2 regions of the Streptomyces sp. NPDC058052 genome follow, and region 1 is predicted to be linked to the other one. Evidence: riboswitches for the same ligand, from Rfam matches in the RefSeq annotation. Region 1 holds a riboswitch; the other holds the start of a gene.
What was found. Region 1 has a riboswitch for S-adenosylmethionine ahead of thrC (threonine synthase). Riboswitches for the same ligand answer to the same signal wherever they lie in the genome.
Positions count from the first base shown of each region.

Region 2: it holds a riboswitch for S-adenosylmethionine, as region 1 does, so the genes downstream of both, ACFVU3_RS15740 (aminotransferase class V-fold PLP-dependent enzyme) here and thrC (threonine synthase) in region 1, are expected to answer to the same signal.

Region 1 covers NZ_JBHVRX010000026.1:101,329-106,542, forward strand. The annotation lists gene ACFVU3_RS29640 (isopeptide-forming domain-containing fimbrial protein) at 1-500, opposite strand, end outside; gene ACFVU3_RS29645 (glucosyl-3-phosphoglycerate synthase) at 539-1,480, opposite strand; SAM riboswitch class I at 1,602-1,795, shown strand; gene thrC (threonine synthase) at 1,789-3,123, shown strand; gene ACFVU3_RS29655 (MoaD/ThiS family protein) at 3,142-3,420, shown strand; gene ACFVU3_RS29660 (cold-shock protein) at 3,834-4,037, shown strand; gene groL (chaperonin GroEL) at 4,359-5,214, shown strand, end outside.
Region 2 covers NZ_JBHVRX010000009.1:216,085-221,298, reverse strand. The annotation lists gene ACFVU3_RS15755 (Rieske 2Fe-2S domain-containing protein) at 1-71, shown strand, start outside; gene ACFVU3_RS15750 (cytochrome bc complex cytochrome b subunit) at 68-1,693, shown strand; gene trpD (anthranilate phosphoribosyltransferase) at 1,824-2,888, shown strand; SAM riboswitch class IV at 2,974-3,089, shown strand; gene ACFVU3_RS15740 (aminotransferase class V-fold PLP-dependent enzyme) at 3,305-4,708, shown strand; gene ACFVU3_RS15735 (glycerate kinase) at 4,719-5,214, opposite strand, start outside.

The DNA of each region.
Region 1 (5,214 bases):
TTCCTCCCGCCGACCGAGAGCAGCGGCGCCGTGGTCGCCGGGTCTCCGGGGGAGGGGTCCACGTCGGCGCCCGAGGCGGCGCAGCGCTTCGGCGACGTCCCGCCGGGGCCCCGGTACGTGCCGTCGCTGCCGCCCCAGGAGAGCCGGGCGTAGGCCACCTCGGCCCCCTCGGGGATCCGGATCCGGCCGGTGCTGGAGCCGTACGCGCCGCCGGTGCCGTCGGTGTCGAGGCGCCGCATGACGAAGGCGTCGTCGTGGTCGGAGCCCTCGCCCTTCGTGGCGGCGGCGCAGCGGGCCGCCAGGCCGGCGGGGGCCGTCGGGCAGCCCATGACCGTGTTGCCGATCGTGGTGAAGTCCCCGTACAGGGACGCCTGGTACCGCAGGCCGAAGGGTTCGACGACGTCGGCGGCGGCCGGCCCGGCGGTGGCCGCCGAGAGCGTGCTCGCGGCGAGGAGACCCGCCGCGAGCACACGGGAGGGGTGAGATCGTACGAAGCTCATAAAAGGGCAATGTAGGCAAAGCCCATCATTACGGGGCGTTACGCCACGCGGCGGTGCGCGTACTCCGTGATCTCGGCCATCGGCGGCCGCTCCTCGGTGTCCACGGCGTACGTCCGCGGCTCGAACCCCTCCGGACCCCGCTCGAACTGGGTCAGCCAGGGGCGGACGAGATGGCCCCGGGAGAGCCGCAGCTGCGCCGTCCGGTAGATCGCCGCCGCCATCCGGCCCAGCGCCCGCCCGTCCTGGTGCCGGTGCTTGCGCACCCCCACGTCCACCTGCGCCAGCGCGTCCAGGCCCACCGTGTGCAGCGCGTCCACCAGCAGCCCCAGCTCCACTCCGTAACCGACCGGGAACGGCAGTCGTTCGAGCAGCGAGCGCCGCGCCGCGTACTCGCCGCCCAGCGGCTGGACGAAGCCGGCGAGGCGCGGCCAGTGCAGATTGAGCAGCGGGCGCGCCACCAGCTCCGTCACCCGGCCGCCCTGACCAGGTGTGTCTCCGAACGGGCGGTCGTACATCGCCTTCACGAACTCCACGTCCGGGTCGGTGAGCAGCGGCCCCACGATCCCCGTCACGAAGTCCGCGGAGAAGTCCCGGAGGTCCGCGTCCACGAAGCAGACCACGTCCCCGCTGGTCACCATGAGTGACCGCCACAGGACCTCGCCCTTGCCCGGGACCGCCGGGATCCGGGGGAGTATGTCGTCCCGCGCGACCACCCGGGCGCCGGCCGCCGCCGCGACCTCCGCCGTGCGGTCCGTGGAGCCCGAGTCGATCACCACCAGCTCGTCCACCAGCGGCACGGCGTCGGTCATCAGCTCGCGCCGGATCACGCTGACGATGTCCCCGACGGTCGCCTCCTCGTTCAGCGCGGGCAGCACCACGCTGACCGTCGTCCCCCGCTTGGCGGCGAGCACCCGCTCCAGCGGCCGGTCGGACACGGACCAGGACCGCCGGGTCAGCCAGCGCTCCACTTCTTCCAGCAACGTGATCTCCATCTCGCGGATCGGACGACCGTCTCCACCTTCGAAGCCTTCGGTTACAGTCTTGAACAACGCGGATGCCCGATGCATGTCGGGGTGCCACCCGCGTCTCACAATCGAATACCGCTCATCCAGAGGGGCAGAGGGATACGGCCCGTTGAAGCCCCGGCAACCCTCCAGTCGGTTCTCGTCCACCGTCTCCAGGCCACCACCCCAGGTGGGGCCCTGACGGACGCAGCTTGTTTGCGCGAGGCCACCGGCTAGGGAAGGTGCCAAATCCGTCTCATGGCGAAAAATTCGTCATGGGAAAGATGAGGAGAAAGGGCCTCGCCTCCATGGCTGTAAACACCGTCGCACCCGCAACCGCCGCTGCTGACGCCCCTGCCCCCACCGTCGATCTCGGCCCCGCGTCCGGCCTTTCCTGTCGCGAATGCGGCCAGGTCTTCGCCCTCGGCCCGATCTTCGCCTGCGAGCTCTGCTTCGGCCCCCTCGAAGTGGCCTACGACCTCCCCGCCGGCGACCCCGAGGCGCTGCGGAAGCGGATCGAGTCCGGCCCCGCGAACATCTGGCGGTACGCGCCCCTGCTGCCCGTCCCCGCCGACGTCGCCGAGAAGCCGAACCTGAACCCCGGCTGGACCCCGCTCGTCAAGGCCGACAACCTCGCCCGCGAGCTCGGCGTCGCCCCCGGCAAGCTCTTCGTCAAGGACGACTCCGGCAACCCGACCCACTCCTTCAAGGACCGGGTCGTCGCCCAGGCCATCGAGGCCGCCCGCGCCTTCGGCTTCACCACCCTCTCCTGCTCCTCCACCGGCAACCTGGCCGGCGCCGTCGGCGCCGCCGCCGCCCGGGCCGGCTTCCGCTCCTGCGTCTTCATCCCGCACGACCTGGAGCAGGGCAAGGTCGTCATGGCCGGCGTGTACGGCGGTGACCTCGTCGCCATCGAGGGCAACTACGACGACGTCAACCGCTTCTGCTCGGAGCTCATCGGCGACCCGCTCGGCGAGGGCTGGGGCTTCGTGAACGTCAACCTCCGCCCGTACTACGGCGAGGGCTCCAAGACGCTCGCGTACGAGATCTGCGAGCAGCTCGGCTGGGTCATCCCCGACCAGCTCGTCATCCCGATCGCCTCCGGCTCCCAGCTCACCAAGATCGACAAGGGGCTCCAGGAGCTCATCAAGCTGGGTCTCGTCGAGGACAAGCCCTACAAGATCTTCGGCGCCCAGGCCGAGGGCTGCTCCCCGGTCTCCGCCGCCTTCAAGGCCGGCCACGACGTGGTCCGCCCGCAGAAGCCGAACACCATCGCCAAGTCCCTGGCGATCGGCAACCCGGCCGACGGCCCGTACGTCCTCGACATCGCCCGCCGCACCGGCGGCGCGGTGGAGGACGTGAACGACGAGCAGGTCGTGGAAGCCATCAAGCTGCTCGCCCGGACCGAGGGCGTCTTCGCCGAGACCGCGGGCGGTGTGACCGTCGGCGTGACGCGCAAGCTCGTCGAGGCCGGCCTCATCGACCCGAACCTCACGACCGTCGTCCTCAACACCGGCGACGGCCTCAAGACCCTCGACGCCGTGGCCGACAGCTCCCAGGCGACCGCCACCATCCGCCCGAGCCTGGACGCGTTCCGCGACGCGGGCCTGGCCCACTGAAAGGTCTGTGAAGCCACCATGGCCGTGAACGTCCGCATCCCCACCATCCTCCGCACCTACACCGGCGGGCTGTCCGAGGTCGCCGCCGAGGGCGCGACCCTCGCCGAGGTCATCGCCGACCTGGAGAAGAACCACACGGGCATCGCCGCCCGCGTCCTGGACGACCAGGGCAAGCTGCGCCGCTTCGTGAACGTCTACGTGAACGACGACGACGTCCGCTTCGAGCAGGGCCTGGAGACCGCCACGCCGGACGGCGCGGGCGTCTCGATCATCCCCGCGGTCGCCGGCGGCTGCTGATCCCCCACGGCCTTACCGGTCGGTACTGAATTGCCCCTTCCGCGAGAGAAAGCGGAGGGGGCAATTCTGCATGGTTGAGCGCGGTAGAGTTGGGGAAGTCCCCTCCGCCGCTCATGCCACGCGCATATGAGCCCGGCCCGGGACCTGACAAGAATGCGACAACCGGCGGCCGGAAAGCGCGCACACTCTGCCCCTTATGTGCCTTTCGCCCGGCCCGACTTGCCCCGCAATTCAAGGATTTCTTCCTGATTCCCCTTTCCGCTCCGCTCAGATTTCCCAGCGGATTGCCCTGTTGCAGAGGGCAGTTGGACAGATACATTCAGCGGCGGTCGACGCGTTCCGGCGCAGGTTCTGACCCGGGTCCGTGAAGTGCGGATCCGCGCAAGGGCCAGTAAGTAATAGGGGAGTTAGGCATGGCTCAGGGCACCGTCAAGTGGTTCAACGCGGAGAAGGGCTACGGCTTCATCGCGGTCGACGGTGGTGCGGATGTTTTCGTCCACTACAGCGCCATCCAGATGGATGGGTACCGCAGCCTCGAAGAGGGCCAGCGAGTCGAGTTCGAGATCTCGCAGGGCCAGAAGGGTCCGCAGGCGGACATGGTCAAGGTGACTGCCTGAGCGCGACGCGATCGGCCACCGACGCCAACGCCGTCGAGGGGCCCGCATCCCATGGGATGCGGGCCCCTCACGCGTTCCCGGGCGACCTGACGGTGTCACCGGAGGGGGCGCCCGATCCCCGAGAGTCGCTTGCACTCGCATGGGTCGAGTGCTAATCATTGGCGTTAGCACTCGGAAGGTGAGAGTGCTACGAGGATCGGGCAGACGAGGCCGCCGACCCGGGTGGGGCAAGGAACCACGCGGAACGCGGAGGCCGTCCGTCGCGGGCGTCGGCGCGGTCCTGGAGCGTTATCCACCCCATGTCCGGGAGGACCACTTCACATGGCCAAGATCATCGCGTTCGACGAGGAGGCCCGGCGCGGTCTCGAGCGCGGCATGAACCAGCTCGCTGACGCCGTCAAGGTCACCCTCGGCCCCAAGGGCCGCAACGTCGTCCTCGAGAAGAAGTGGGGCGCCCCCACGATCACCAACGATGGTGTCTCCATCGCCAAGGAGATCGAGCTCGAGGACCCGTACGAGAAGATCGGCGCCGAGCTGGTCAAGGAAGTCGCCAAGAAGACGGACGACGTCGCCGGCGACGGTACGACCACCGCCACCGTCCTCGCCCAGGCGCTCGTCCGCGAGGGCCTCCGCAACGTCGCCGCCGGCGCCAACCCGATGGCCCTCAAGCGCGGCATCGAGAAGGCCGTCGAGGCCGTCTCTGGCGCCCTGCTCGACCAGGCGAAGGAGGTCGAGACGAAGGAGCAGATCGCCTCCACCGCCTCCATCTCCGCCGCCGACACCCAGATCGGCGAGCTCATCGCCGAGGCCATGGACAAGGTCGGCAAGGAAGGCGTCATCACCGTCGAGGAGTCGCAGACCTTCGGTCTGGAGCTTGAGCTCACCGAGGGCATGCGCTTCGACAAGGGCTACATCTCGGCGTACTTCGCGACCGACATGGAGCGCATGGAGGCGGCGCTGGAGGACCCCTACATCCTCATCGTCAACTCCAAGATCTCCTCCGTGAAGGACCTCCTCCCGCTCCTGGAGAAGGTCATGCAGTCGGGCAAGCCCCTGCTGATCATCGCCGAGGACGTCGAGGGCGAGGCCCTGTCGACCCTGGTCGTCAACAAGATCCGCGGCACCTTCCGCTCCGTCGCGGTCAAGGCCCCGGGCTTCGGCGACCGCCGCAAGGCCA
Region 2 (5,214 bases), on a different contig from region 1:
ACAAGGGCTTCCTCGAAGCGCACGGCGACTTCGACGAGCCCGTCGGTCCCTCTTTCTGGGAGCGCGGATGAGCACTGTGACCAACACGGAGAAGAAGGCGCCCGCCGGTGAGCGGGTCGCCGACTGGGCCGACGGTCGCCTGGGGATCTACACGCTGGCCAAGGCCAACATGCGGAAGATCTTCCCGGACCACTGGTCCTTCATGCTGGGCGAGATCTGCCTCTACAGCTTCCTCATCATCATCCTGACGGGCGTCTATCTGACGATGTTCTTCCACCCGTCGATGAACGAGGTGGAGTACGCCGGCTCGTACGTCCCGCTCCAGGGACAGCTGATGTCCGAGGCGTTCAACTCGACCATGCACATCTCGTTCGAGGTGCGCGGTGGTCTGCTCATCCGGCAGATCCACCACTGGGCGGCGCTGATCTTCCTCGCCGGCATGTTCGTGCACATGATGCGCGTGTTCTTCACCGGCGCGTTCCGCAAGCCGCGTGAGATCAACTGGCTGTTCGGCTTCCTGCTGTTCTTCCTGGGCATGTTCACCGGCTTCACCGGTTACTCGCTCCCGGACGACCTGCTCTCCGGCACCGGTGTCCGCTTCATGCAGGGCGCGATCCTGTCGGTGCCGATCGTCGGCACCTACCTGTCGATGTTCCTCTTCGGCGGCGAGTTCCCCGGCGGCGACTTCGTGGCCCGGTTCTACTCGGCGCACGTGCTGCTGCTCCCCGGCATCATGCTGGGCCTGGTGGTCGCGCACCTCATCCTGGTGTTCGTCCACAAGCACACGCACTTCGAGGGCCCCGGCCGGACGAACAAGAACGTCGTCGGCATGCCGCTGCTGCCCGTGTACATGGCGAAGGCCGGAGGCTTCTTCTTCCTGGTCTTCGGCGTCATCGCGATCATCGGCGCGATCGCCTCGATCAACCCGATCTGGGCCATCGGCCCGTACCGTCCGGACCAGGTGTCCACCGGCGCCCAGCCCGACTGGTACATGGGCTTCGCCGAGGGTCTGATCCGTGTCATGCCGGGCTGGGAGATCAACCTCTGGGGCCACACGCTCGTCCTGGGCGTGTTCATCCCGCTGGTGATCTTCCCGCTGGTCCTGGCGGCGATCGCGGTCTACCCGTTCATCGAGTCCTGGATCACCGGCGACAAGCGCGAGCACCACATCGCGCAGCGCCCGCGCAACGCTCCGACGCGCACCGCCTTCGGTGTCGCCTGGATCACCGCGTACATGATCATGCTCGTCGGTGGTGGAAACGACCTCTGGGCGACCCACTTCCACCTGTCGATCAACTCGATCACCTGGTTCGTGCGGATCTTCTTCTTCCTCGGCCCGGTCATCGCGTTCATCGTCACCAAGCGGATCTGCCTCGGCCTCCAGCGCCGGGACAAGGACAAGGTGCTGCACGGGCGCGAGTCCGGCATCATCAAGCGCCTGCCGCACGGTGAGTTCGTCGAGGTCCACGAGCCGCTCAGCCAGGGCGAGCTGTACAAGCTCACCGCGCACGAGCAGTACGAGCCCGCCGCGCTGCCGCCGGCCGTCGACGAGAACGGCGTCGAGCGGAAGATCGGCGCGATGGAGAAGCTCCGCGTCAAGCTCAACAAGGGCTACTACGGCGACGACAACCAGGTCGCCAAGCCCACCCTCGAGGAGTACAAGGAGATCCAGAGCGGCCACGGCCACCACTGAGTCCCTCCTGACCTCCTGATGTAGGTCGCCACGGCGAGAGCCCCGTCCATTCGATGGACGGGGCTCTTTGCCGTACCGGCGGATCGATAGGCTGGACCCCGTATCCGACGCACGATCATCAGGAGCTGCCATGAGCGCTGTGACCCCCGCTGGAGGACCTACCACGGCGGGCCGCTCCTGGCCCGTCCTCCTGAACGGCCTGCTGGAGGGGAAGAACCTCTCCGCCGACGACACCGCCTGGGCGATGGACCTGATCATGAGCGGCGAGGCGACCGACGCCCAGATCGCCGGCTTCATGGTGGCCCTGCGCGCCAAGGGCGAGACCGTCGAGGAGATCAGCGGGCTCGTCCGGACGATGTACGCGCACGCCAACACGATCGAGGTGCCCGGACCGGCCGTCGACATCGTCGGCACCGGCGGCGACGGCGCCAAGACCGTCAACATCTCCACGATGGCCTCGATCGTCGTCGCCGGCACCGGCACCAAGGTCGTCAAGCACGGCAACCGCGCCGCGTCCTCCGCCTCCGGCTCCTCCGACGTCCTGGAGAAGCTCGGCATCAACCTCGGCCTCACCCCGCAGCGGGTGGCCGAGGTCGCCGAGGAGGCCGGCATCACCATCTGCTTCGCGGTGAAGTTCCACCCCTCCCTGCGGCACGTGGCCGCCGCCCGGGGCCAGCTCGGCATCCGGACCACCTTCAACGTGCTCGGCCCGCTCACCAACCCCGCCCGGGTGAAGGCCCAGGCCGTCGGTGTCGCCGACCCGCGGATGGCGCCGATCGTCGCCGGGGTGTTCGCCGAGCGCGGCAACTCCGCCCTGGTCTTCCGCGGCGACGACGGCCTCGACGAGCTGACCATCACCGGCACCTCCCGGGTCTGGGTGGTCCGGGACGGCTCCGTCCGCGAGGAGGTCTTCGACCCCCAGGACGTCGGCATCGACTACGCGCCCCTGGAGGCGCTGCGCGGCGCCGACGCCTCCTACAACGCCGACGTCGCCCGCCGGCTGCTCGCCGGCGAGACCGGGCCGGTACGGGACGCGGTGCTGCTCAACGCGGCGGCGGCGCTCACCGCGCTGGAGCCCGGCGAGGGCACCCTCGCCGAGCGGCTGCGGGCCGGCATGGCACGGGCCGCCGAGTCGATCGACTCCGGCTCGGCCCGCGCGGCCCTGGACCGCTGGATCACCGCCAGCAACGCCTGAGCCCCGCCCCGCGGGCCGCGCGGCCCCGTTCCGGAATACGGACGGGGTTGCGCGGACCGCGAGCGGTGGCATACGTTCGGCAACAGGTCATGAGTGACAGCCCCAAGCCCCGGCTGGCTGTCCGGCAACCCTCCGTCCGTGGCGGGGTGCCCCGGGTGAAGACCAGGCCGTGGACAGCAAGGTCCATGGCAAGCGCGGACCCCTGCGCCATCCCTGGGGTCCTGGTCCTCAAGGGAGCGGTCTCGTGAGCAAGCGAATGCGATAGGGCCTCCGGCCCCTTCTTCCCACCTCCGTGCGCCCGTCGTCCCTGACGCCCGCCGCGCGTCGAGGCCATCACCCGTACGCGGCGCGCCGTTTCGAGGCACTGCCCTGCGGGCCCTTCACGCCACTCGCCTGCCCTCCCGGGAGATACCGCCATGTCCGCACGCCCGAACGCCGCCGCCACCGCTTCCGACGCCGCCGCCTCCGAGTCCTCCGACGCCTGCTGCACCGGCCCGCTGCCCGTCCTCGGCCGTGACGTCACCGTCCCGCTCGTCACCGGCGGCGGGGTGAGCTACGCGGCCCTCGACTACGCCGCCAGCGCCCCCGCCCTCCAGCGGGTCTGGGACGACGTCGCCGCCTACGCCCCGTACTACGGCAGCGTCCACCGCGGCGCCGGCTACCTCTCCCAGCTCTCCACCGACCTCTTCGAGCAGAGCCGCGCCACCGTCGCCGAGTTCCTCGGCTGCCGCGACGGCGACCAGGTCGTCTTCACCCGGTCCACCACCGACTCGCTCAACCTGCTGGCCCAGGCGATCCCCGCCGACTGCCAGGTCTTCGTCTTCGAGACCGAGCACCACGCCTCCCTGCTGCCCTGGCGCGACGCCCACGTCACCTACCTCAACGCGCCCCGCACCCCCGCCCAGGCCGTCGAGACCCTGGAGCGCGCCCTCGCCGACCGCGATCCCTACGGCCCCGCCCTGGTCTGCGTCACCGGCGCCTCCAACGTGACCGGCGAGCTGTGGCCGGTCCGCGAACTGGCCGCCGCCGCCCACGCGCACGGCGCCCGGATCGTCCTCGACGCCGCCCAGCTCGCCCCCCACCACCCGGTCTCCGTCCAGGACCTCGACGTCGACTGGGTCGCCTTCTCCGGGCACAAGCTCTACGCGCCCTTCGGCTCCGGCGTCCTCGCCGGCCGCGCCGACTGGCTCCAGGCGTCCGAGCCCTACCTGGCCGGCGGCGGCGCCTCCCGCACGGTCGCCCGCCGGGCCGACGGCGGCGTCGACGTCGCCTGGCACACCACCGCGGCCCGCCACGAGGCCGGCTCCCCGAACGTCATCGGCGTCTACTCCATCGCCTCCGCCTGCAAGGCGCTGACCGAGGCCGGCTTCGACGCCCTCGTCGCCCGCGAACAGCACCTCATCGACACCGTCCGCGCCGGGCTCGCCGACGTGCCCGAGGTCCGCGTCCTCTCGCTCTTCGGCGACGACGCGCCCCGCGTCGGCGTCATCTCCTTCGTCGTCGACGGCTGGAACAGCTCCCACTTCGCCGCCGCCCTCTCCGCCGAGTACGGCATCGGCGTCCGCGACGGACTCTTCTGCGCCCACCCGCTCGTCCGCACGCTGCTCGGATCCGACGCCCAGGACCCGGGCGAGTGCGGCGCCCCCGAGCCGGCCGCCCCCGGCGAGAGGTCCCTCAACGCCATCCGCGTCAGCTTCGGCGCCGGCACCCCGGACGAGCACGTCGAGCGGTTCGTCGGCGCCGTGAAGGAGCTCGTCCGCGACGGCGCCCAGTGGAAGTACCGCACCGAGGACGGCCGCTGCGTCCCCGACCGCGGCTGACGCCGGCCGGTCAGGCCACCGCCAGACGGGTCCCCACCAGGACCATCCGCAGGGCCCGCTCGGCCGCGTCCGCCAGGAACTCGGCACCCCGGTCCAGGGCTTCGGGCAGCGCCACCGGCGCGGGCAGGATCGAGCCGTAGGCGTCCACCCCCACCGCACGCACCTCGTGGACGCCCTGCCCGAGCGTCCCGGCCAGGGCCAGGACCGGCACCCCGTGGGTCTTCGCCCGGCGCGCCACCTCCGCCGGGATCTTTCCCCGCACGGTCTGCCCGTCCAGGGCGCCCTCCGCCGTGATCACCAGATCGGCGCGGGCCAGCCGGGCGTCCAGGCCGACGTGGTCGAGCAGCACCTCGAAGCGGGGGAGCAGCCGGGCCCCGAGCGCGGCCAGGCCCGCGCCGAGCCCGCCGGAGGCCCCTGACCCCGGAGCCGTACCGATCCCGGCGGGCGCGCCCAGGTCCCGTACGAGCAGGGCGGCCCAGCGGTCCAGGGCCGCCGCCAGCTCCTCG